One region of the Pedococcus sp. NPDC057267 genome, then DNA from elsewhere that is predicted to be linked to it. Evidence: riboswitches for the same ligand, from Rfam matches in the RefSeq annotation. Region 1 holds a riboswitch; the other holds the start of a gene.

Evidence for each region. Region 1 has a riboswitch for cobalamin ahead of ACFUC1_RS10830 (HoxN/HupN/NixA family nickel/cobalt transporter). Riboswitches for the same ligand answer to the same signal wherever they lie in the genome.
Region 2: linked by a shared signal. The riboswitch ahead of ACFUC1_RS03245 (magnesium chelatase subunit D family protein) and the one ahead of ACFUC1_RS10830 (HoxN/HupN/NixA family nickel/cobalt transporter) in region 1 are both predicted to bind cobalamin.

Annotation. Positions count from the first base shown of each region.
Region 1 is NZ_JBHUYG010000042.1:10,156-16,438, reverse strand. It holds gene ACFUC1_RS10845 (cobalamin biosynthesis protein CobG) at 1-1,063, shown strand, start outside; gene ACFUC1_RS10840 (precorrin-8X methylmutase) at 1,056-1,757, shown strand; gene ACFUC1_RS10835 (precorrin-2 C(20)-methyltransferase) at 1,754-3,400, shown strand; adenosylcobalamin (AdoCbl) riboswitch at 3,416-3,504, shown strand; gene ACFUC1_RS10830 (HoxN/HupN/NixA family nickel/cobalt transporter) at 3,546-4,670, shown strand; gene cobM (precorrin-4 C(11)-methyltransferase) at 4,699-5,448, opposite strand; gene cbiT (precorrin-6Y C5,15-methyltransferase (decarboxylating) subunit CbiT) at 5,445-6,283, opposite strand, start outside.
Region 2 is NZ_JBHUYG010000007.1:39,383-47,106, reverse strand. It holds gene cobA (uroporphyrinogen-III C-methyltransferase) at 1-195, opposite strand, end outside; gene ACFUC1_RS03255 (cobyrinate a,c-diamide synthase) at 192-2,825, opposite strand; gene cobO (cob(I)yrinic acid a,c-diamide adenosyltransferase) at 2,822-3,436, opposite strand; gene ACFUC1_RS03245 (magnesium chelatase subunit D family protein) at 3,436-5,475, opposite strand; cobalamin riboswitch at 5,540-5,666, opposite strand; gene cbiE (precorrin-6y C5,15-methyltransferase (decarboxylating) subunit CbiE) at 5,673-6,956, shown strand; gene ACFUC1_RS03235 (cobalt-precorrin-4/precorrin-4 C(11)-methyltransferase) at 6,953-7,708, shown strand.

The DNA.
Region 1 (6,283 bases):
GGCGTTCGCATCCGGAGACGGCGCCCTGGTGCGCCTGCGAGTGCCAGGCGGGCGCATCGCCTCGGCGACGCTGTCGTCGGTGATGGACCTCGCCGTGCGGCACGGCGCGCCGGTGGTCCAGCTGACCTCGCGCGGCAACCTACAGCTGCGTGCCCTACCCGAGGTGGTGCCGGACGAGCTGGTCGAAGCGGTGTCTGCGCTGGGACTGCTGCCATCGCCAACCCACGAACGCGCCCGGACGATCCTCGCGGACCCGGTGGGGCAGGACGTCGCCCGCACCGTCCACGAGCTCGACGCGGCCATCTGCGCCGACCCGGCGCTGGCCGACCTGCCCGGTCGGTTCCTCTGGGCGGTCGCCGGGCCACCCGCGGCGGGGGGCGTCCCGCGCCCGGGCAGCATCCTCGCCGAACAGTGGGACCTCGCTGTGCAGCCCCTCGACGCAGACCGCGCTCTGGTCCTCGTCGGCTCGCGAGCGCTCAGGGTCGCTCGCGACCTGGCCGTGCCCACCGCCGTCGCGCGTGCCCGCACCTTCCTCGAGACCCGGGCCGGGGACACCACCTGGAACGTTCGCGACGTCCCGGGCGACTCCGCGGTGTTCGCCGGCACCGTGCCCTGGGTTGCGCCGACAGTGCCGCCGCTGCGGCCCGGGCCCCTCGGGCGAGACCTCGTCGTCGCGGTCCCGCTCGGCATGCTGCGCCCCGAGCACACGGCCGCCCTGACGCAGGCGGCTGACGAGTTGGTGCTCACCCCGTGGCGGTCCGTTGTGGTGCGCGACGGGGCCTCGTGCGCCGGGCAGCTCGCTGCCGCCGGCTTGGTCACTCAGCCCGGCTCGGCGTGGGCCAGGGTCTCGGCGTGCGTCGGTGCGCCCGCCTGCCGGCGCACAGCGATCCCGACGCTCGAGCTCGCGGCGGCCGCGGCGGCCCAACTGCCGCCCGACGGACCGGTCGTCCACGTCGTCGGCTGCGATCGCCGTTGCGGTGAACCGGCCTGCGACCACGTGGGCCTGGTCGCGCCGCAGGACCTCTCCGCCGTACTGGCGGCTGCGGGGGGTATCGGTGCCTGAGCTTCTCCCCGACCGGCCGCCGAGCCGGCGTTACCACTACCTCACTGACGGCCAGGAGATATACCGCCGCTCGTTCGCGATGATCCGCAGCGAGGTCACGGGCATGCTCGGCCGCGACGGGATACCGGCCTGGTCGGGTCACGAGCTCACCGTGGCGACCCGGATCGCGCACGCGGCAGGCGACGTCGACGTACTGCGCCACCTCGCGCTACACCCGGAGGTCGTGGCGTCCGCCCACGCGGCGCTCCTGCACGGCGCGCCCGTCGTCACCGACTCGCTCATGCTCGCCTCGGGGATCACCAGGCGCCGACTACCCGCCGACAATGCCGTCGTGTGCACGCTGCGCGACGAGCGGGTACCGGCGCTGGCCGAGAGGTGGTCGACGACCCGCGCGGCCGCGGCAGTCTCGCTCTGGAGGCCGCACCTCGAGGGCGCCGTGGTCGCCATCGGCAACGCACCGACCGCGCTGTACCACCTGCTCGAAATGTTGCACGACGGCGGCCCGCGGCCGGCGGCGATCATCGGTCTGCCCGTCGGCTTCGTCGGGTCGGCCGAGTCCAAGGACGCGCTCGCCGCCCACCGACTCGCCGACGGTTCGGTCGTGCCCTGGCTCGTCGTCCACGGACGGCGCGGCGGTTCGGCCATGGCGGCCGCCGCCGTCAACGCCGTCGCCACTCCGGACGAACTGGCATGAGCGCCGAGCACCCGGCTGCGGAAACCGCGCGCCGACCCGCTCCGGACGACGCCCGACCCGGCCACCTCTACGGCGTCGGCGTCGGCCCCGGCGACCCCGGGCTCATCACCTTGCGGACCGCTCGGCTGGTGGCCACGGCCGACGTCGTGGCGTACCACCGCGCCGCCCACCGCCCTTCGACCGCGCGCAGGATCGCCGCCGCCCACATCCGGGTGGACACCATCGAGGAGCCACTGGTCTACCCAGTGACCACGGGCACGACCGACCACCCCGGCGGCTACTACGGCGCCCTGGCCGAGTTCTACACCGAGTGCGAGCAGCGCTTCCGTGACCACCTGACGGCCGGGCGCAGCGTCGTCTGCCTGGCCGAGGGCGACCCGCTGTTCTACGGCTCGTTCATGTACGTCCACGACGCCCTGCGTGACGAGTTCCCGACCACCGTCGTCCCCGGGATCACCGCGATGGCGGCCGCGAGCGCCGCGGTCGGCACAGGCCTGAGCCGGCACGAGGACGTCGTCACGGTGCTGCCCGGGACCCTGCCGCTCCCCGAGCTCGCGCGCCGGCTGGCCGACACCGACGCCGCCGTGGTGATGAAGCTGGGCCGGACCTTCGCGACGGTACGCGAGGCGCTGCGCCAGGCCGGGTTGCTCGAGCGCGCCGTCTACGTCGAAAATGCCAGCCGCCCGGGCCAGCGGGTCCTTCCGGTGGCCGAGGTGGACCCAGGCACGGTGCCCTACATGGCGATCATCGTGGTGCCGGGCGTGGACGTACGGGCCGACGCCGCGGGACGGGCAGGCGCAAACCACGTGCCGCTTCAGGGGTCCAGGGTCACGTCCGCGCCGCAGCAGCCGGAGTCGGCGAAGCGGGGCATCGTGCACGTCGTCGGGCTGGGTCCGGGGCCGGGCCGGTGGCTCAGCCCCGAGGCGAACGCCGTCCTCGCGGAGGTCGACGACGTCGTCGGATACGCGCCCTACGTTGCCCGGGTTCCTCAGCGAGAGGGGCTCACCCGGCATGTCAGCGGGAACACGGTCGAGGTCGACCGCGGCCGGCTGGCCCTCGACCTCGCCCGGGCCGGCCGTCGGGTGGGGGTCGTCTCCGGCGGCGACGCTGGGGTCTTCGGCATGGCGGCCGCCGTTTTTGAGGCAGCGGAGGACGCCGGTGAGGCCTACGCCGACGTGCCGGTGAACGTCGTCCCCGGCATCACGGCCGCGCACGCGGCGGCCGCCCTGGCCGGGGCCGTGCTGGGCGCCGACCACGCGCTCATCTCGCTGTCGGACCGGCTCAAGCCGTGGTCGGTGGTCGCCGACCGGCTGCGTGCCTGCGCCCGCGCCGACCTGGCGATGGCGTTGTACAACCCGCGCTCGGCGAGCCGCCCGCACCAGCTGCACGACGCCCGCGCGGCTCTGCTGGAGGAGCTCGGGCCTGACCGCGTCGTCGTCGTCGCCCGGCACGTGGGCCGGGCCGAGCAGGGATTGTGGGTCGGCACGCTGGGCTCGTTCGACCCTGAGCGGGTGGACATGGGGTGCCTGGTCATGGTCGGCGCCGCGGGCACAAGGGTGACGCGTGCTGGTCGGGTCTGGACGCCGCGGTTCGTCGGGAACGCCGCCGCGCCCCGTGTCCCGCGCGCTCCGTCGGGCTGCTAGGTTCCTGCCCGCCCCCTGACGGCGAGGAGAACCCGGTGAGAACCCGGGGCGGTCGCGCCACTGTGACCAGCACCAGTGCTGGAAGTCAGACCTCCCGTCGTCAGCAGCCCCAACGATCGGGACGCGAGATCCCGCAGGAGGTTCCGTGACGACCCGCCCCGCCCCGACGGATCACACCACCCGCAGCTGGCACCGGCTTCTCACGACCTGGAGCCGGGCCGACCGCCGCGCGGCCGCCTCCCTCCTCGGGGTCGTGCTGCTGCTGCACGTCGTCGCCTTCGGGCTGCTGCTGTTCGTCGTCGAGCCGGCCCGCCACCGCATCGGCAGCACCGTCTTCGGGGTCGGCCTCGGCCTCACGGCCTACACCTACGGGCTCCGGCACGCTTTCGACGCCGACCACATCGCGGCGATCGACAACACCACGCGCAAGCTGCGCGGCGATGGCCGCCGCCCGCAGTCCGTCGGCTTCTGGTTCGCGATGGGCCACACCGCGACCGTCGCCTTCCTGGCTGCTCTGGTCGCCGCCGGAGCCCGCGCGGTCACTGCACTGACCAACCACGACAACCCGGTGGGCCACATCCTCGGGATGGTCGGCACGAGCGTCTCGGGCGGCTTCTTGTATCTCATTGCCGCGCTCAACCTCGTCGCACTGGTCGGCATCCTCCGGGTCTTCCGCGCGATGCGGCACGGCGAGCTCGACGAGCCCGCGCTGGAGCACCACCTTGCCACCCGCGGGCTGCTGGCGCGCCTTCTGGGCCGGCTCAACGCCACCATCACCAAGCCGCGGCAGATGTTCCTCGTCGGTCTGCTGTTCGGGCTCGGTTTCGACACCGCGACCGAGGTGGCGCTGCTCGTCCTCGCCGGCACGGGGGCCGCCTCCGGGCTGCCGTGGTACGCGGTCATCGTCCTGCCCCTGCTGTTCGCCGCTGGGATGTGTCTGCTCGATACGCTCGACGGGCTGTTCATGAGCGTTGCGTACGACTGGGCCTTTCTGGATCCAGTGCGCAAGGTGTTCTACAACCTCACCATCACGGGGCTGTCGGTCGCCGTGGCGTTCGTCATTGGGACCATCGAGCTGGTCGGAGTCCTGCACGACAGCGCGGGCTGGGTCAATCCTTGGACCGACTGGGTCAGCGGCCTGAGCCTGGGCAACGTGGGGTTCGTCGTCGTCGGGTTGTTCGCGCTCACCTGGTCGGTGGCCGTGGCGTACTGGCACCTGGCGAAAGTCGGGGAACGCTGGCTGCCCGACACCTCCCAGCAGACCGGGTGAGGCCGACCGGCCGCTGCGGGGCTGCCTGTCAGCCCGACGTGGGGCGGCATCGCGCAGAGTAGAGGTGGGACTCGACGAACCCCTGGGCGTCCAGCGCCCAGCCCACGATGACGACCGCGGCTTGGCGCAGCCCGGCGGCCTGCACCTGGTCGGCGATGTCGGCCAGCGTCCCTCGGAGAACCAGTTCGCCCGGCAGGCTCACCTGTGAGCCCACGACGACGGGGCAGTCGCGGCCGTAGTGGACCGCCAGCTCAGCCGCCAGGCGGCGGGTGTGTCGGATTGCCAGGTGCAGGACCAAGGTCGCACCGGTGGCGGCGAAACGGGCCAACTCCTCCCCGGGTGGCATGTGGGTGGAGTCGCGCTGAGCCCGCGTCAGCACCACGCTCTGGGCGACCCCGGGAACGGTGAGCTCGCGCCCCACGAGCGCCGCCGCGGCGGCATACGCGGATACTCCCGGCGTAACGTCCCACGGGATGCCGGCCCGGTCGAGTCGACGGGCCTGCTCGGCGACGGCCGAGTAGACCGAGGGGTCCCCGGAGCAGAGCCGGGCGACGTCCATGCCTGCGCGGGTCGCGCGCACCAGGACCTCGGTGATCTGGTCGAGGTCGAGGTGCTGGCTGTCAACCAGCTGGGCACCCTCGGGCGCGTGCGACAGGACCTCCCGGTCCAGGTAGGTGCCTGCGTAGACGCACACTGGGCTCTGCGCGATCAGGCGCACCGCCCTCAGCGTCAGCAGGTCCCCGGCGCCGGGCCCGGCACCGATGAAGTGGACGGTCACGGGGCCTCCTTGCAGGCGCTCCACTGGACGATGGGGCGGGCCGGCCGCCACCCGGTGAGCCGTCCGAGCGGCTCGGCGTGCTCGACGGCGAGCCGGGTCAGGTCGCCGCCGTGCTGGCGCCACGCGGCGACGAGCACCTGCTCGCCCTCGAGGGTGACCGCGTGCGCGACGAGCCGACCACCGGGGACGAGGCGCACCCACGCCGCGGCCAATAGCTCGAGCGTCAGCCCGCCCCCGATGAAGACGGCGTCGGGGCCGGGACGGTCCACGCTGACGGCCTCAAGCACGTCAGCCTCGAGTACCTCGACCCGGTCCGGGACGCCGAGCCTGGACGCGTTGGAGCGGATGCGTCCGGCACGGTCGGGCCTGCGCTCCACCGCCAAGGTGGTCGCCCCCGCCGCCGCACGGGCCCACTCGAGGCCGACCGTGCCGGTCCCGGCGCCGAGGTCCCACAGGACGCCGCCGCGGTGCGGGCGCAGGTGGGCCAGCGCGCTGGCGCGGGCGTCGCGCTTCGTGAGCTGGCCGTCGCTGTCGTACGCCGCCTCGGGCAGGCCGGGGGCAGTCCCGAGCGCGGCGCGGCGCCGGGCCTGGACCGCCTCGACCTCGACGCACACCACGACGAGGTCCGGTGTGGGATTCTCGCCCCACCGGTATGCGGGCGCTCGTCGCGACCCCTCCGCCACCCCACCGAGGTGCCACCAGGCGGTCAGCGCGGACTCCCCGCAACCCTCCCCGACGAGGAGGGCTGCCACCCGGGCCGGGGTCAAGCCGTCGGAGCAGAGCACGACAAGACGAGCGCCGGGGTCCAGGTGTGCGCGCAGCTGCTCGACGCTAC
Region 2 (7,724 bases), on a different contig from region 1:
GAAGTCGGCATCTGGGTCGAACGTCACCAGGCGCCGGGAGGCCAGATCGGCGACAACGCCGCCGGCCGAGGACGAGTCCACCCGGAGAGCAACGGTCGCCCCCTGGTCGAGGAGTCCGTGGACGGTCTCGGCGATCCGGGGGCCGGGGGTGTGCACGAGCACCCTGGCCCCCGCCGAGGGGACGGTCAGCCTCATGCAGTCACCTCCGAGGGAGCGGGTGATGACACCACGCCCGACGGGAGCGGTGATGGAAGACGGACGGCCGCGGACGTGCCGCGACCGATCCGGCCCACGACGTGGGTGAGCGCCTCCACGAAGGCGTCACTGGTCGCCGGGTCGCGAACCGCGATGCGGATCCAGCCGGCGTCCAGGCCCGGGAACGTGTCCCCCCGTCGGACGGCAAAACCCTTGGCACGCAGGGCCTCCCGCACCCCCGGACCGACGGGGAGGAGGACGAAGGGCGCCTCGCCCGGAACGGGGCGCAGGCCGGCTGCCTCCAGCGCGCGGACAAGGTGGGTGCGGTGCCGACCCGCTTCCTCCGCGGCCCGTGCCGCCTCGGCCAGCGCCCGGGGCGTCGAGGTGGCGGTCATGACGGCGGCTGCCGGCGTGGACACGGGCCACGCCGGTTGCTGGTCCCTCATGGAGGCGACCAGGTCCGGGTCGCCGACGACGTAGCCGGCTCGCAGCCCCGCGACACCCCAGGTCTTCGTGAGTGAGCGCAGGAGCAGCACGCCGTGGAGATCCGGTCCCATGAGGCTCTCCCGTTCGCCGGGTATGGCGTCCGCGAATGCCTCGTCGACGACGAGCACCCGGCCGCTGGTCCGCAGGGCCTCCAGGGTGGCTCGGGGGTGCACGACACCGGTGGGGTTGGTGGGGTTGCCGACGAGAACCAGGTCTGCGCGCGGGTCCACGAGGGCCGGGTCCAGGCTGAAGCCCGACTCGGCCCGCAGGACGAGCCGGTCGGGCTCCCGCCCCGCGCGGCGCAGCGCAGCCTCGGGCTCGGTGAACTGCGGGTGGACCACCAACGGGTGCCGGCCCTCGACCGCACGGGCCAGCAGCGTGAAGGCCTCTGCCCCGCCGTTGGTGAGCAGGACCATCTCCTCGGGGACGCCGTGCCGGCGGGCGACGGCAGCGCGTGCCGCGGCGACATCAGGGTAGGCGGCAAGTCGACTGGTCGTGCCGCGGATGGTGTCTGACAGCCAGGTCGGTGGGGAGGAGACCCGAACGTTGACCGCGAGGTCGACCAGCTCCGGGGCGTCCCGCAGCTCCGCGTCGCCGTGGTGGTCGAGGTCGTACGTGGGGTGGGCAGCACCTGCGCGGGCCTCGTCGCACGACTCGACGTGGGCCGAGGGGGTCGCACCCGCGGCGGCGCCCGTGGGGGCTGTGGCCGCCGACGGGGCGGTGCCGGCCGAGGGGGTGGCAGCGCACGTGTGCACGGCCTCGGCGAACGACCCTGCCAGTGCGGGGTTGCCGGCCCAGTGGACGTGGAGGTAGGACGCGTGCAGGGTCGGCTGGCCGGTACGCGCCGGGTCGAGGGCGAAGCCCTGGGCCGTGCCGTCAACAGTCCACGCGGCAACGGGGCCGGCGTGGGGACTGGTCGCGGTGTGGTGGAACTCGTGCGCGTTCACCTCGGTGCCGCTCGGACCGAGGAGCCCGTCCACGGGTAGCCGGGCAACGGTGTAGCGCAGCGTCAGACGGGGATGCATGGCGGCAGTGGCTGGTACTGCCCCGACCATGGGCCGGTCGTCGAGGGCCTGCGAGAGGTAGAGCAGACCCGCGCACTCGGCCACCGTCGGCAGGCCGGCGGCGATCGCGTCGCGCACCTCCCCGAGCAGACGGGTGTTGGCGCACAGGGCGGCTGCGTGCACCTCCGGGAAGCCGCCGCCGAGGTAGAGACCGCTCGTTCCCGGCGGAAGGGACGCGTCGGTTGCGGGGTCGAAGACGACAGGTTCGCACCCGGCGGCGCGCAACAGCTCGTCGGTCTCGGCGTACCGGAAGGTGAATGCCCGTCCGCCCGCAACGGCGACGACCGGCCGCGGCCCGGCCTGGGATGGCTGCGGCAGCCGGCTCGGTTCGCCTGCACCGTGCAGCGCGGCGGCTGGGGACCACGCGACGCCGGGGAGGTCCGGAGCCCGCCGGGCCAGTTCCAGGATGGCGTCGAGGTCGAGGCGTGCCGCCGTCTGCTCGGCGAGCCGCTCGAGCCCGGCCGCGGCCTCCTGCCGCTCCGCAGCGGGGACCAGGCCCAGGTGCCGCGAGGGTGCCGTGACCCCCGCGTCCCGAGGCAGGACCCCGAGCACGGGCAGGCCCGTGGCCTCGACGGCCTGACGCACTTCGACCGCGTGCCGGGGACTTCCGGCCTTGTTGAGGACCACGCCCACGACGTCGACGCCCGGGTCGAAGGTCCGGAGCCCGTGGACCGTCGCGGCCACCGTGCGCGAGGCCGAGGAGATGTCGACGACGAGCAGGACCGGCGAGCTGGTGAGGGTCGCGACGTGGGCCGTGGAGGCGAACCCCGCCCGGCCGAGCTGGCCGTCGAACAGCCCCATCACGCCCTCGACGACGGCGATGTCGGCCGGCGCTGGGCTCTGGAAGCCGTGCAGCAGCAGCGGCACCACGAGCTCGGGTGAGGTGAGCCAAGGGTCGAGGTTCCGGCCGGGGCGGCCGGTGGCCAACGCGTGGTAGCCGGGGTCGATGTAGTCGGGGCCGGCCTTGGCGGGCGCCACGGCGTACCCCTGACGGGTCAGCGCGGCCATGATGCCGACGGCCACGGTCGTCTTGCCCTGCCCGGAGGCGGGGGCGGCCACGACGAGTCGGGGGACCCTCACCACTCGATGCCCCTCTGGCCCTTCTGGCCGCGGTCGAACGGGTGCGCGAGCTTGGTCATCTCCGTCGCGACGTCGGCGACCGCGAGCAGCCGGGGCTCGGGGTCGCGGCCGGTGACCACCACGTGCTGGTAGCCCGGGCGTGACTGCAGCGTCGAGACGACGTCGTCGACGTCGATCCAGCCCCACTTGAGGGGGTAGGTGAACTCGTCCAGGACGTACAGGGTGTGCTGTTCCGTCGCCAGTCGTCGTTTGATCTCTGCCCAACCCTCGCGGGCGGCGGCAGCGTGGTCCTCAACCGTGCCGCTCTTGCGCGACCACGACCACCCGGAGCCCATCTTGTGCCACTCGACGGGGCCGCCACGGCCGGTCGAGTGGTGCACCTCGTCCAGCGCCAACAGGGCGGCTTCCTCGCCGATCCTCCACTTGGCCGACTTCACGAACTGGAAGACCCCGATGGACCACCCCTGGTTCCACCCCCGCAGGGCGAGGCCGAAAGCCGCTGTCGACTTTCCCTTGCCCGCACCGCTGTGGACGATGAGCAGCGGGCTCGTGCGGCGCTGGCGGGTGGTGAGGCCGTCGTCGGCAGCGACCGGCGTCTGTCCTTGCACCATCAGGCGGCGTTCCTCTCGGTGATGAGGGCGACGAGGCTCGCGGCTGCGACCTCGCCCAGCGGAATGTGCTCAGCGCCCATGCGCCGGGCGAGATCGGCGGCCAGTCCCATCCGGAACCGGCCCGCCTCGCAGTCGACGACGACGGCGTCGACGCCCATCGAGCGCCACCGGTCGGCCACCCAACGAACCCGCGCGAGCGCGTCCGCACCGCTGGTGGCGCGACCGTCGGTCACCAGCACGAGCAATGGTCGCCGGCGCGGGTCCCGGATCCGTTCGAGCTCCAGGACGCGTGCCGCGGTGCGCAGGCCCTCGGCGAGTGGGGTGCGTCCGCCGTGCGGCAGGTCCGTGAGGCACCGGGCGGCGGCCTCCACGGAGGAGGTCGGCGGCAGTGCGAGGCTGGCATCGTCCCCTCGGAAGGTGACCACGCCCACCCGGTCGCGGCCCCGGTAGGCGTCGAGCAGCAGGCTCAGCACAGCGGTCTTGACCTCGGCCATCCGCTGCCTGGCGCCCATGGACCCGGACGCGTCCACCACGAGCAGGACCAGGTTGGCCTCGCGTCCCTGGGTGATCCGGTGTCTTAGGTCCTGGGCGTGCAGGAGGAGTGGGCCGGTGCGGCCTCGACGGCCCTGGTGGGGGGCGGCGGCCGCGATCGTCGCAGGCAGGTGGATCCGGCCCTCGCCGCCCGAACTGGCGCCGACCGTGCGACCCCAGGAGGTGATGGCGCGGCTGCGTCGTCCCGGTTCGCCCTGCCCGGTGCCGCGCACCTGGAGCCGCCGGGCCCTGTACGGGTCGTGCGCCTCGGCCACGGCCGTGGCGGACGGCAAAGGGGCAGGAACCGGTTCGGGTACCTCCTCCGCCCCGGCGTCCGGCTCCGACTGGTCGCCGACCTGCGGGTCGGCGCCCGGGGTCGCGCCCGTGGGGGAGTCAGGGCCTGCGTGGTCCGACCGGCCGGGGTCCTGCGTCTGCGAGTCGTCGGGCCCGTCTCCGGTGTCGCGTGGGGGTGGGCCGTCCGGCTCGGGGTCGTCGTCCGGGGCTTCGTCGCCGAGGAGGGCGTCGAGCAGGTCCTCGTCCAGCCCCGGGGCATCGAAGGGGTTGCGTCGTCGTCGGTGTGGCAGCGCGAGGCGAGCGGCGGCACGGATGTCCTCTCGGGTCACCTCCGTGCGGCCGTCCCAGGCGGCGTGGGCCCGGGCGGCACGTGCGGTCACCAGGTCGGCGCGCATCCCGTCGACGTCGAAGCCGGCGCAGACGGTGGCGATCGTGGTCAGCGCCCACTCGGAGAGACGCACCGCGGGCAGGGCCTCCTGGGCGCGACGGATCCGGTCGCGCAGGACCGCCTGCTCGGCGGCATACGACCCGGAGAACGTGTCGGGGTCGGCGTCGAAGGCGAGCCGACGCCGGACGACCTCGGCGCGCTCGGACGGTTCGCGTGATGCGGCCACCTCGACGGTCAGGCCGAAACGGTCCAGGAGCTGGGGACGCAGCTCCCCCTCCTCGGGATTCATCGTCCCGACCAGCACGATGCGGGCTGCGTGCGACATCGACACACCATCGCGCTCCACCGTGTTGCGGCCCATGGCCGCAGCATCGAGCAGGAGGTCGACCAAGTGGTCGTGGAGCAGGTTCACCTCGTCGACGTACAGGATCCCCCGGTGTGCCGCGGCGAGCAGGCCAGGGTCGAACGCGGTCTCACCGGCTCCCAGGGCGCGGGACAGGTCCAGTGACCCGATGACCCGGTCCTCCGTGGCGCCGACGGGCAGTTCGACGAGCCGTGCAGGCCGGTCGTGTGCCGGTGTGTCGCCCGGGTGCGGGCCGTCAGGGCAGCCGGGGTCCGGGTGGCGTGGGTCGCACCCGAAGCGGCAGCCGGTGACGACCCTCTGCGCAGGCAGCACCTCGGCGAGGGCGCGCACCATGGTCGACTTCGCGGTTCCCTTCTCGCCGCGGACCAGTACCCCCCCGACGTCGGGGGCCACCGTCGTGAGTACCAGGGCGAGCGCCATGTCATCGGCACCGACGATGGCGGAGAAGGGGTAGTGGGGCACGCGCGTGACCTCCTGGCGAGTGACCACGCTCGCCGGTCGCAAGACGTCCCGACCGGGGGTCCGGGCGGGCGTGACGCGGGCCGACGTCCTGGCTCACGACGGGCTCACCCGTCGCTCACAGTGGCGGGACCGCTTCGGACTCACACCGAATTCCACGCCCCGCGTCGCGCGTCATCATGTCACATAGGATCCTGCGCGTGATCAACGTCGTGGGCCTGGGCGACGGCGGCTTCGCCGAGCTGCCGGAGCCCCTGCAACGCCTCGTGGCGAGAGCCCGGGTGCTGCTCGGCGCTCCGCGACACCTCGCGTTGGTGCCGGCGGTCCACGGACAGGTCCGGGCGCAGTGGCCACGGCCGCTGGTGCCGACCCTGCCGGAGTTCCTCGCCAGGCAGCTCGAGGCGGTCGCGGAGGCGGGAGAGCCGGCCGACGACGCGGTCGTCGCCCTCGCCAGCGGCGACCCGCTCACCTCCGGCATCGGGACCACCTTGGTGCACCTGTTGGGTGCGGAAGCGGTCCGGGTCCACCCGGCGCTGCCCTCGCCCGTCCTCGCCCGGGCCCGGATGGGCTGGTCGACGGAGACCACCACGGTGGTCTCCGTCGTGGGTCGGTCGCTCGCGACGATTCGCCGCCACCTCGACCCCGGCGAGCGCCTGGTCGTCCTGTGCTCCGACGGGTCGACGCCCGCGGCCGTGGCCGAGCTCCTGCGCGAGGCCGGCTGTGGTGCCTCGACGGTGACCGCCTGGTGGCACCTGGGGGGCCCGGACGAGGGGGGCCGGAGCGCCACCGCCGAGCTCTGGGATCCCACGCCCACCCCTGACCTCGTCCTCCTCTGTGTCCAGGTCGACCCCGTGGGCGCGCTGGCTCGGCCGGCGGGACCGGTCCCCGGACGTCCTGAGTCGGCCTTCGACAACGACGGACAGATCACCAAGCGCGACCTGCGCGCCTCGGCACTGGCGAGCCTGCGCCCCACCCCCGGCGCCCACCTCTGGGACCTGGGTGCCGGCTCGGGCGCCGTGGGCATCGAGTGGGTTCTGGCCGCCCGCAGGGCGAGGGCGACCGCGGTCGAACGCGACCCGTCCCGCGCCCAGCGCATCCGAGGCAACGCCGACGCGCTCGGGGCCGCAACCGACGTGGAGGTCGTCACCGCGGAGGCCGCGGCGGCCATTGCCGCGCTGGAACCGCCCGACGCGGTCTTCGTCGGCGGAGGGCTCACCGCCGACGTCGTCGAGCGCGCGTGGGAGAGGCTGCTCCCGGGTGGCCGAATGGTCGCGCACGCCGTGACCCTGGGGACGGAAGCGGTGATCGTCGCCGCGTGCTCGCGCTTCGGCGGCCGGCTGACCCGGATCAGCGTGGAGCACGCCCAGCCACTGGGGGCGCACCTCTCCTGGACCCCGTCCCGGCCCGTGGTGCAGTGGAGCGCTACCAAGCCGCTCGTGGGGCCCACCGCACCTTCCCCAGACGCACGGTCGGTGGAGACATGACCGTCCACTTCATCGGCGCGGGGCCAGGCGCTGCGGACCTGCTCACCCTGCGCGCAGTCCGCCTGATCGCCACCAGCAGGATGTGCCTGTACGCCGGGACCTACCTCGACGCGGAGGTCCTGTCGCACTGTCCCGCCGACGCGGAGCTCATCGACACCCAGCACCTGGACCTCGACGCCATCACCGAGCACCTGGTCCGAGCCACGAACGAGGGCTGGGACGTCGCCCGCCTGTGCTCGGGTGACCCGTCGGTCTACTCGGCAGTGGCCGAGCAGGCGCGTCGGCTCGATCGCGCGGGCGTGCCCTGGGACGTCACTCCCGGGGTCAGTGCGTATGCCGCGACTGCGGCCGCAGTGGGGCGTGAGCTCACCGTCCCGGAGGTGGCCCAGTCGGTGGTCCTCACCCGCGCCCAGCGCGACTCCACCGCGATGCCGTCAGGGGAGGCGCTGGGGTCGTTCGCCGCCACGAGCGCGACGCTGGTGCTCCACCTGGCGGTGCGGCACACCCGCCGGCTGGCTGACGAGCTCGCCGAGCACTACGGCGCCGACTGCCCCGTGGTCGTGGGGTCGCAGGTCAGCCAGCCGGCCGAGCTCATCCTGCGCGGGACGCTCGCCGACATCGCGGACCAGGTCGAGTCGCACGAGCTGCGCCAGGCGGCCGTCATCATCGTCGGCTGGGCGCTGGCCGCGGAAGGGTTCGTCGACTCGCACCTCTACTCCAGCCGCGGACGGACGCCCTTCCCGACGGTGTAGCCTCCCGGCCAGTGCC